Regions from separate parts of the Ruegeria sp. HKCCA0370 genome, predicted to be linked through region 2. Evidence: riboswitches for the same ligand, from Rfam matches in the RefSeq annotation. Region 2 holds a riboswitch; each other region holds the start of a gene.

Region 1 (3,272 bases), on a different contig from region 2:
ACAAGATCGACCTGCCGATCAAGGACGGGACCATGCGTGTCAAGTTCGACGACTGGATGTGGCTGCTGGATGACGACCGTCTGCTGAACCGCGCGTATGTCTCACGCTATGGCGTCCGTCTGGGTGAAGTCATCCTGTTCTTCGAGAAGAAATAGGGCCGCCAGGCCCGGTTTCATCACAACAGTCAGTAGAAAATAAACTCGTCCACCAATGCGGTCGTCGATCCCTTGACCTCTCCGGCCGTGTTCGCCCTTGGCCCGTCCGAGGCTGCGCCCTCGGCGCGTTCGCCGCATTCGATTTTCAAACGCGCGCGTTCTATCTGCCCCCAGAGGAAAAACAGACCATCCCGTTTTCCCATGAGGCGCGCAGGAACCCTTGTCCGCAAAACACCTGTTTTCGGTTTTGGCATCTGCTCTCTTACTGCCTCCGGTGTTTTCCACCATTGTCGGAAAACGTAATGGTTTTTCCGAAAAAAGACAATTTTTTATGGACAAAACGAGTTTTCTACCATCCGTTGACAGGATGGGCTGGCAACTCTCGCATGACGGATATTCGCCGTCTTTACCTGCCTCATGGCAAGCCAGCACCATCCCGCACGGATCAACGTCACCCAAACGGGCATTGCTGCAAACCGCTTTCCTTTGGCCTGACACTCTCTTTCCCAGCCAAGGTCAGGCGACGCGCAAGGTTTCGTTTCTGATCAGAGCAGCCGGGCCTTCGCCGTCGCGGTTGGGGGACAATTTGACGGCGCCGATGTCAGACGTGGCCGCATCCATCGCAAGGCCATTGGCCCCTGCAAAACGCCGTGCTGGCGGGCCTGCCACGCCCCTGTGCCAAGGACCGTGATCCCGGCGCCGTCCACTCTGCCGGAAAATTTCCATGTCTGTTTTGAAACCGGAAATGTCGCAAGCATTTCAGCGCCCAAGCGGGTAAAAAGTAGGCTGCCATCGTGAGGTGCCGCTGCTTGATTCTCAGACAGCGGAGAATTGGGAAGCCGGTGGAATTCCGGCACTGCCCCCGCAACGGTAAGGAAGGTCAGGTTCGACAATCAACCACTGGGACGAGGATCCCGGGAAGGTGTCGCAACCGGGTGCAAGCCCCTTTCAAGTCCGGAAACCAGCCTTGCAGATATGTCAAACCGCGGGTGGCGGTGGGGGCACGGGTTTCGGACGTGGTCCTCGCGCGCCTCCGGACGGTTCCTCCCTGTCATCTGCCCAAGCAATGCCGCGGGGCGCGGCAGGAGAGCCAGAAGTGAACAATGTCCAAAACCTGTTGGCGCGTCGAATCCCGGGCTATGCTCTGGAACGGGCCTTTTACACCGACCCCGAGATCTTTCAGACCGACCTGGAAACCATCCACTTTCGCGAATGGCTCTTTGCCATTCCTGCCTGCGAACTGGTGAAAGCCGGCGACTATGTAACATTCAACGTGGGTGCCTATCGCGTGATCATCGTGCGCGGCGCCGACAACCAGATCCGGGCGTTTCACAACACCTGCCGCCATCGCGGCTCGATCATATGCAAGGCGGCAAAAGGCAACGCGCCGAAGCTGGTTTGCCCGTATCACCAATGGACCTACGAACTTGACGGCTCATTGCTGTGGGCCCGCGACATGGGGCCGGAGTTTGATCCCAGACAGCATGGTTTGAAGACAGTTCATTGCCGCGAGCTGGCCGGGTTGGTTTACATCTGTCTGGCGGATGTCGCCCCGGATTTTGACACGTTCGCCAATATCGCGCGCCCGTATCTTGAGCCGCATGATCTTGCGAATGCCAAGGTCGCCTTCGAAAGCACGATCATCGAGAACGGCAACTGGAAACTGGTCTGGGAAAACAATCGCGAGTGCTATCACTGCGGCGGCAACCACCCTGCGCTGTGCCGGACCTTCCCTGATGATCCGGGCGTGACGGGGATCGAAGGCGGTGAAACCCCAGCCTATATGCAAGCCCATTTCGACAGGTGCCAGGCAGCGGGTATGCCATCGCAGTTCTACCTGCACGAGGACGGCCAATACCGTCTGGCGCGGATGCCGCTGAAAGAAGGCGCCGAGAGCTATACGATGGACGGGAAATCCGCCGTGCGCCGCTGGTTGGGCCGGTCGCCCTTTGCGGATGCGGGATCGCTTTTGAAGTTCCACTATCCGACCACGTGGAACCACTTTCTTGCCGACCACTCGATTGTTTTCCGCGTCACGCCGATCAGCCCGACAGAGACCGAGGTCACGACCAAATGGCTTGTCAACAAGGATGCGGTTGAAGGCGTTGACTATGACGTGAAACGCCTGACCGAAGTCTGGGTCGCCACGAATGACGAAGATCGACAGGTGGTCGAGGACAACCAGCAGGGCATCAACAGCCCGGCCTATGTGCCCGGCCCATATTCAGCCATTCAGGAATCCGGCGTGCTGCAATTCGTGGATTGGTATTGCAACACAGTGTCGGCCCGCCTGGCCCCTGACTCCATTGCGGCGGAGTAAGTCTGATGAAAGACCTGAACACGCTTTCATCAGCCGTCTGGCAGGATGGAGAGATGCTGGAATGTGTCTCGGTCGTGCCCGAGATGCCGAACACTGCCAGCTTTTCGTTCCGTGCCCCCTCGGGGGCGCAGTTCGCCTATCACCCCGGTCAGTTCCTGACGCTCGAGATTCCGGCGCCCGGCCAGCCCGGAGGCGTTGTGCATCGCACCTACACGATCTCATCGTCGCCATCGCGGCCGCGGTCGATCACCATCACCGCCAAAGCGCAACCCGACAGTATCGGCACGCGCTGGATGCTGGACAATCTTCAACCCGGCATGCGGCTCAAGGCCATTGGGCCTGCGGGCCTGTTCACCAACGCATTGAGCGATGCACGCAAGTTCCTGTTTATCTCGGCTGGCTCGGGCATCACTCCGATGATGTCGATGACCACCTGCATGTGGGACGAAGGCCGCGATCTGGACGTTGTCTTCATCAACTGCGCCAAAAGGCCATCCGAGATCATCTTCCGCCAGCGCTTGGAACAGATGGCCAGCCGCACGGATGGTTTGGACCTGAAATTCGTGGTGGAAGAGCCGGACCGCTACCGCCCATGGACGGGATATCAGGGTCAGTTCAACCAATTGATGCTGGGGCTGATGGCGCCGGATTACCTTGAGCGCGAAGTCTATTGCTGCGGTCCTGAGCTCTTCATGCAAGCGGTACGCGACGCGCTGGCCGGTCTTGGTTTTGATATGAACAACTACCATCAGGAAAGCTTCGGCGCGCCGGTGGAAACCGAGGCGGATCAGCCCGAG
Region 2 (3,272 bases):
GGGCCGATCCTTCCGCTGCTCGGGTGATCAATGCCAGCGCGTCTTCTGCAATCTGGGCGCTTTCCGCTTCGGCGATCTTGCGCAGCAGGCCAATCATGTCTTCGGGTTCGATCCGGCGCAGGTCGAAACGCTGGCAGCGGGACAGCACGGTGACAGGGACTTTGCGGATTTCAGTGGTTGCGAAGATGAACTTCACATGCGCGGGCGGTTCTTCCAACGTCTTGAGCAGCGCGTTGAACGCGCTGGTCGAGAGCATATGAACCTCGTCGATGATATAAATCTTGTAACGCGCGCTGGCGGCGCGATAGCGGACACTGTCAATGATCTCGCGGATGTCGTTGACGCCCGTACGGCTGGCGGCGTCCATCTCCATCACGTCGACATGGCGGCCTTCCATGATGGCGACACAATGTTCGCACTGACCGCAGGGTTCGGTCGTGGGGCCACCGGTTCCGTCGGGTCCGATGCAGTTCATCCCCTTGGCGATGATCCTTGCGGTCGTGGTTTTGCCGGTGCCGCGAATACCGGTCATGATGAAGGCCTGCGCGATCCGGTCGGCCGCGAACGCGTTTTTCAGGGTGCGCACCATGGCATCCTGACCCACCAGATCGGCAAAGGTTTCCGGGCGATATTTGCGGGCGAGAACCTGATAGGCGGGGTTGGAGCTGTCTGTCATGTCTTCTCGTTGGGATTCGGTGCTTGGGCACAGCGTAGTGGCCACCGTTGCCCGCGTCCACAGCGGGGCGCGATGATTTTTGATTTAGAAACGAGTCGCTTTCGCACTAAACTGCATCAGCGGATTTAATGGCTCATTTTGTAAAGAGTTCTTTGGGGAGGACAGGATTCATGTCGCAGTTGGTGATCTACGCCCTGCAAGTCGGTGGCGGAACGCTGGCGCTGACCTCGATGCCCGGACGCGGCGGAGATTACTCCAGCGATCTGGATATGATCGCAGCCTGGCAGCCGGGGCTTGTTGTTTCGATGACGACGGATGTCGAAATGCTTCAGGACGGGGCGCAGGAATTTGGCAGCGATATTCAAAGCCGCGCCAGCCGATGGGTTCACCTGCCGATCGAAGATTTCGGAGCGCCGACAAAAGCGATTGATGACGCGTGGCCGTCCGTCAGCGCCGCGGCCCGGCACGCGCTTTCCGGCGGAGGTCGCGTATTGGTACACTGCCGCGGGGGATGTGGCAGGTCAGGTATGGTTGTCCTTCGGCTTATGGTCGAATGCGGCGAACGCGCGGACACGGCGCTGCAACGATTGCGGGCGGTGCGCCCTTGCGCCGTCGAAACGGATGCGCAACTGGCCTGGGCCTCTCGGCGCGCCCAGGCACAGGTCAGTCTGGATTCAGATTGAAATCTGCATGGGCGCGCAAGCAGGTTTTCGAGGCCGGATCGTGGAAACTTCGATCATCGCGCAGGGTGGGGTCTTCACGACGCCGGATGGCATCGCACTGAACGTGTTTCCGAAGATCAGGTCGGCATAGCCGTTCAGCGGCTCAATTGCGGTTTCGGGCTGCGTTCCGCAAAAGACACGAATGCTGTCTGATCGCGCGCGGAAAATTGCATGACATCCTTCGGCGCAATGTGACAGCTCGCTGCTGCCCTCAATCTCGAAATCGTCACTTGTGGCCGAGGTCGCCTGGGCCATGGCTTCGGATATCGAGCGCGCCAGCCGCGCCAAAGCGGGACAGGTTTTGCCCGTCCGCTGACATACTGTTGCACTGAATTCATGTGTTTTTGTCTTCCAGATCATCCTGCGCCCTCCGCGCTTGGTGGACAGGATATTGGGGACAGGTGGAACAGCGTGATGCCGTCAGGACCTGCCCGGACACCCCGCCCGAGTTTCGGTTTCGTTTCCGATGGCAGGTCTCCTGACTTGCGGGTCATCGCTTTGCCGACCTTCCCAGCCTTCGGGGCCAGTGGTGTTTCGGCATCGCTTACCGCTTACAGTTGCGGGGGCAGTCGCGGATTTGGTTGTTGCCTGCATGACCAGACATTACCGCACCGTGTTCCCTTTTCATCCCGACCCCTTGTGGAGGCCGGAAACCATCACACAACCGCTAGCGTTTGAGCACGCATCGAGTCAAGCCGATCTTTTGGCCGGACGCTTGGTCATGCTGGATACGATGTTGGTTCATGCATAGTGTCGAGGGCGTTGAGGTTCGGAAACCGGATTTACCAAGCGCAAAGCCAGAGATCATGTTGGACACAGAGCAAACGGTATTGACCGAAGAGTTTCGCTTTCCGTCCGGGCAGAAAACACTGTCTGCTCGGTTGTACAGCCCGCTGACCTCGCCCGAAATCGTCGTCGTGCTGAACAGTGCAACGGGTGTGCCGCGCGATTATTACCGTCATTTCGCACGATGGCTTGCTGCCGAGCAGGGTATGGCCTGCCTGACCTATGACTATCGCGATTACGGGCATTCCTTGACTGGCCGCCTGAAAGACTCGCGTGCGACCATGGCGGATTGGGCCTTGATCGACATGCCCGCGGCACGGGCGGAAATGCGCAGACGGTTTCCCGATTCGCAGCATTGGACCATCGGCCATTCGATCGGCGCAATGTTGGGGCCTGTGCAGCCGGATATCGATCTGATTGACCGGATGATCTGTGTGTGTTCGGGGCTGGTAACTGTAAGCGACCACCCGTGGCCCTATCGTGGTTTGGCAGGATTGTTCTGGTATGGTCATGCCCCGCTTTTGGCCCGAGCCCTTGGCTACCTTCCCGGAAAGGCGATCGGGTTCGGCTCGGATCTGCCGGCATCGGTCTATTGGCAGTGGCGCAAATGGTGTACGGCGCCTTTGAACTATGTGCCTGAAATCGGGCATGAGTTACCTGCGGCGCAGTGGAAGGATTCTGGAACGCCCGTGGATTTGTTCACCTTCGAGGACGACCAGATGGTGCCGCCGGACGCGGTTTGGCGGCTTGCGGATCTTTACGGCCCCGATGCCAACCGCCACCTGCTGAGCCCTGCCGATTTCGGGTTGTCCGAGGTTGGTCATATCGGAGCATTTGCCCGGCGCAATGCAGCGGTTTGGCCGCGACTGATCGCTTGATCAGACGCGGCGCAGAACGGGCCAGGCCCCGACCCGCCATCACCGGTTGCGAAGTTTCTTTTCCTTCATGACGCCACGGACCATCTTGCCGAACGCTTTGTCCCGCGCCCGGGACTGCGCGACGGTTTCAGAATTGCGCTGATCTTCGCGCCGAAGCTTGCGCCATCGGTCCAATCGAGCCGGATCAAGCGTGCCGTGGCTTATTGCCTT
Region 3 (3,272 bases), on a different contig from region 2:
GGACAGCACCACCAGATCCGCCGGGCTCTGGCCCAGTTCGGTTGGGGTCTCGGTTTCCTCGAGCCCGTGGCTTTCGCGGAAGACGACGTGCATGTGTCTTACTCGGCAGCCTCACGCACACCCACGAGGATTTCGCGGATTTCCGCCTCTTTGATATCGTCATGCTCGGCGATGACGACCAGACGCGAACGACGGTCTTCACCGGGTTCCCACGGGCGGTCATACTGGTGACGCACGCGGGCACCTACCGCCTGAACCAGCAGGCGCATGGGTTTGCCCTGAACGGCGGCATACCCTTTGACGCGCAGGATGTTCAGTTCATTGGCGAGGCGTTCGATATTGGCGACCAGTTGGGCCGGATCGGTCTGCTCGGGCAGCTCGACGATGATGCTTTCGAAATCGTCATGCTCGTGATCGTGATGGCCGTCGTGATGCGAGGGGCGGGCGTCCATGTCATCCTCGGCGGCGGCTTCCAGACCCAGCACAACGCGCACGTCCACGGCACCTTCGGCCACTTCGACGACGGGCAGGGGGCGCGGCGCCTCGGCGGCGATGATCTCGCGCGCTTTGGCCACGCCTTCGGGGCCGGCGAGGTCGGGCTTGGTCAGCAGGATGATGTCGGCGCACGAGATCTGATCCTCGAACACCTCGGACAGGGGCGTTTCGTGGTCGATCGAGTCATCGGCCATGCGCTGGGCGTCCACCGCTTCGACATTGGGCGCGAAACGGCCTGCGGCCACAGCCTCGGCATCGGCCAAGGCGATCACGCCGTCGACGGTGATCTTCGAGCGGATGTCAGGCCAGTCGAATGCCTTGAGCAGCGGTTTCGGCAGGGCCAGACCGCTGGTTTCGATCAGGATGTGATCCGGGCGCGGCTCCAACGCCATCAGGGCCTCGATGGTAGGAATGAAATCATCTGCCACGGTGCAGCAGATGCAGCCATTGGCCAGTTCCATGATGTTTTCCGCCGGGCAATCAGGAATGGCACAGGATTTCAGGATGTCGCCATCGACGCCCACATCGCCGAACTCGTTGACCACGACAGCAAGGCGCTTGCCCTGTGGGTTCTGCATCAGGTGACGCACCAAAGTGGTCTTGCCCGAGCCCAGAAAGCCGGTGATCACTGTGACGGGGAGTTTTTCGAGGTTCGACATGTCAGGCTCCAATCGGGGGAATGCGCGAGGCACAGTTCTTGCGAAAGTGTTCGGGGCGTTCGCGCCATTTCACCAAACCATCTTCCGTGGCCAGATACTTGGTCGCGCCGTCGACGATGACGTCGACATGATCTGTTTCGTTCAGGTTTTCATACACGAATGTCCAGCGGCCCGGCCCGCGCAACACGATCGAACAGCCTTGATCGCAGTTTGACAGGCATTCAACGGCTTTCAGGGTGACACCGTCGGGCAGGTCTGCCTGTTCCAGGGCCTTGTGCAACAAAGCGCCCGGGCGTTGCGCATCATCTTCGACAGGCAGGCCGCGACGGCAGGTAGTACAGACCAGCAACTCGACTGGTGCGGTCTCGGTCATGTCTCTCATCCCCCCAAATCCTCTTCGCGGGGGACGGGGTTTCATGCGGGCCACAAGTGGTCATGGACCCGACACCGGAACACCCCGCCCGGTTTCAACTTCGGTTGTTGGCAGGTCTCCCGGCTTGCGGATGCCAGAGGCGGGCCTCTGTCGGATGTCCCGCCTTCCCGGCTTTCGGGCCAGTGGCATTGGGCATCCTCTCCGTTCACGGTCGCGGGGGCGGCTGCGTTTGGCGGCAAGACCGTTGACGCATTCCCTTTTCATCGGCTCTCACCGACACCAACGAAAGGGACATGCGGCACCGCTGGCCTGCTTGTCAAGCGAGTCGCGTGCAACAATGATGCAGAGGCATGGAAAGCGACCTGTGGGCGTCGATGGGCGGCATGGTGTGCCGGGACCCAGCCTGAGGTGGGCCCGGCGACGAACGGTATTTCAGCAAGGGGCGTAGACTATGGTGAACGGGTGCCTCGGCTGAACCTGTCCAGATGATGGGAAAAGACCACCGAACACCCTGGATCCTCTTGCGCTAATAGATGACGTTTATCATGAGCAGCGAGACGACCAGAAACAGCGCCGTCATTATTCCGCCGGAGCGGACGAAATCCATCACCTTGTATCCGGCCGGACCCATGATCAACGCGTTTACCTGATGGGTTGGGATGATGAAGCTGTTCGAGGTCGATATGGCGACCGTCAGGGCAAAGACGGCCGGGTTTCCACCCGCCGCCACCGCAATCGATACCGCCAGAGGCACCAGCAGAACCGTGGCCCCCACATTGGACATGACCAAAGAAAAGGCCGTCGCCAGAATGGCGATGCCGGTTTGCAGCGACCAGAGCGGCCAGCCGTCCAGAATTATCATGATCTGCTGCGCGATCCACGCGGCCGTGCCTGTGTTCTGCACGGCTTGTCCCAAAGGTATGAGGCAGGCGAGCAGGAATACGGTGTTCCATCCGACCGCGCGGTACGCCTCGTCCACGCTGAGCACACGGGTCAGCATCATGCCCACCGCGCCGGTAAGAAGACAGAGTGAAAGCCGGACGTCCGTGAACAGGATCAACGATAGCGAAATGGCGAAGAATGCCAGGGCCCAGCCGACTTTTTGCGGCCTCAACTCGTCCTGAGGAAAGTCCGTCGTCACAACGACGAAATCCGGATCTCGTTTGATCCGCATCAGGTTGTCCCATCTGGTATGCGCCACAAGCATGTCGCCCGCCTGAAACTTTTCGAGCCCGATCTGAGTGGATTCGTGATCCTCGGTCTCGACATGGCTCAGCGTCTCTTCGCCGCGGTGAATGGCCAGCAGCGACATCCCGTAGGTCTTGCGAAACAAAAGCTCGCGGGGGCATTTGCCGATCAGCTTGCTGTCGGGCGTGATGACCACCTCGGCCACGCCTGCATTGGTTGGGGCGAACTCTTCGACGAAAATGTCCAAATCCGGAAGAACGGTCAGCCCGTATTTCTCGGCGAACTTCTCGACCTCCCAACGGCGGCCGACGATGGCCAGCCGACACGGCGCTGCTATTTCCGCTGTCAAAACCTGAACCATCGAGGTTTTGCCGCGATAGAAGGTGGAAATGATGTACAGGTGGTTTTCGTGGTTGATGTCGGCCAGAATCTCGCCGACCAAAGGGCTGTCCTCGGGCACCACGACTTCGAACACATCGGCTTTGAGGCCATAGACCCTTTGCAGGTACTCCTGTGTCCCTTGTCCGGTACCCGTATTGTCAGGCCCTTCAGCCTCG

What was found. A riboswitch is a leader RNA that binds a small molecule or an ion and turns the genes downstream of it on or off. The one in region 2 is predicted to bind cobalamin.
Region 1: linked by a shared signal. The riboswitch ahead of GOW31_RS18595 (aromatic ring-hydroxylating dioxygenase subunit alpha) and the one ahead of GOW31_RS20275 (hypothetical protein) in region 2 are both predicted to bind cobalamin.
Region 3: linked by a shared signal. The riboswitch ahead of GOW31_RS12195 (DUF1636 domain-containing protein) and the one ahead of GOW31_RS20275 (hypothetical protein) in region 2 are both predicted to bind cobalamin.

Annotation. Positions count from the first base shown of each region.
Region 1 covers NZ_WQEP01000010.1:151,840-155,111, forward strand. Annotated here, with positions in the region: gene GOW31_RS18580 (DUF3833 family protein) at 1-155, shown strand, start outside; gene GOW31_RS18585 (hypothetical protein) at 185-358, opposite strand; gene GOW31_RS18590 (hypothetical protein) at 672-881, opposite strand; cobalamin riboswitch at 936-1,140, shown strand; gene GOW31_RS18595 (aromatic ring-hydroxylating dioxygenase subunit alpha) at 1,222-2,475, shown strand; gene GOW31_RS18600 (hybrid-cluster NAD(P)-dependent oxidoreductase) at 2,481-3,272, shown strand, end outside.
Region 2 covers NZ_WQEP01000014.1:47,901-51,172, reverse strand. Annotated here, with positions in the region: gene GOW31_RS20285 (DNA polymerase III subunit gamma/tau) at 1-676, opposite strand, end outside; gene GOW31_RS20280 (dual specificity protein phosphatase family protein) at 847-1,359, shown strand; gene GOW31_RS20275 (hypothetical protein) at 1,351-1,758, opposite strand; cobalamin riboswitch at 1,849-2,071, opposite strand; gene GOW31_RS20270 (hypothetical protein) at 2,205-3,062, shown strand; gene rsgA (ribosome small subunit-dependent GTPase A) at 3,102-3,272, opposite strand, start outside.
Region 3 covers NZ_WQEP01000005.1:66,084-69,355, forward strand. Annotated here, with positions in the region: gene cobN (cobaltochelatase subunit CobN) at 1-93, opposite strand, end outside; gene cobW (cobalamin biosynthesis protein CobW) at 99-1,154, opposite strand; gene GOW31_RS12195 (DUF1636 domain-containing protein) at 1,156-1,527, opposite strand; cobalamin riboswitch at 1,619-1,826, opposite strand; gene GOW31_RS12200 (SLC13 family permease) at 2,054-3,272, opposite strand, start outside.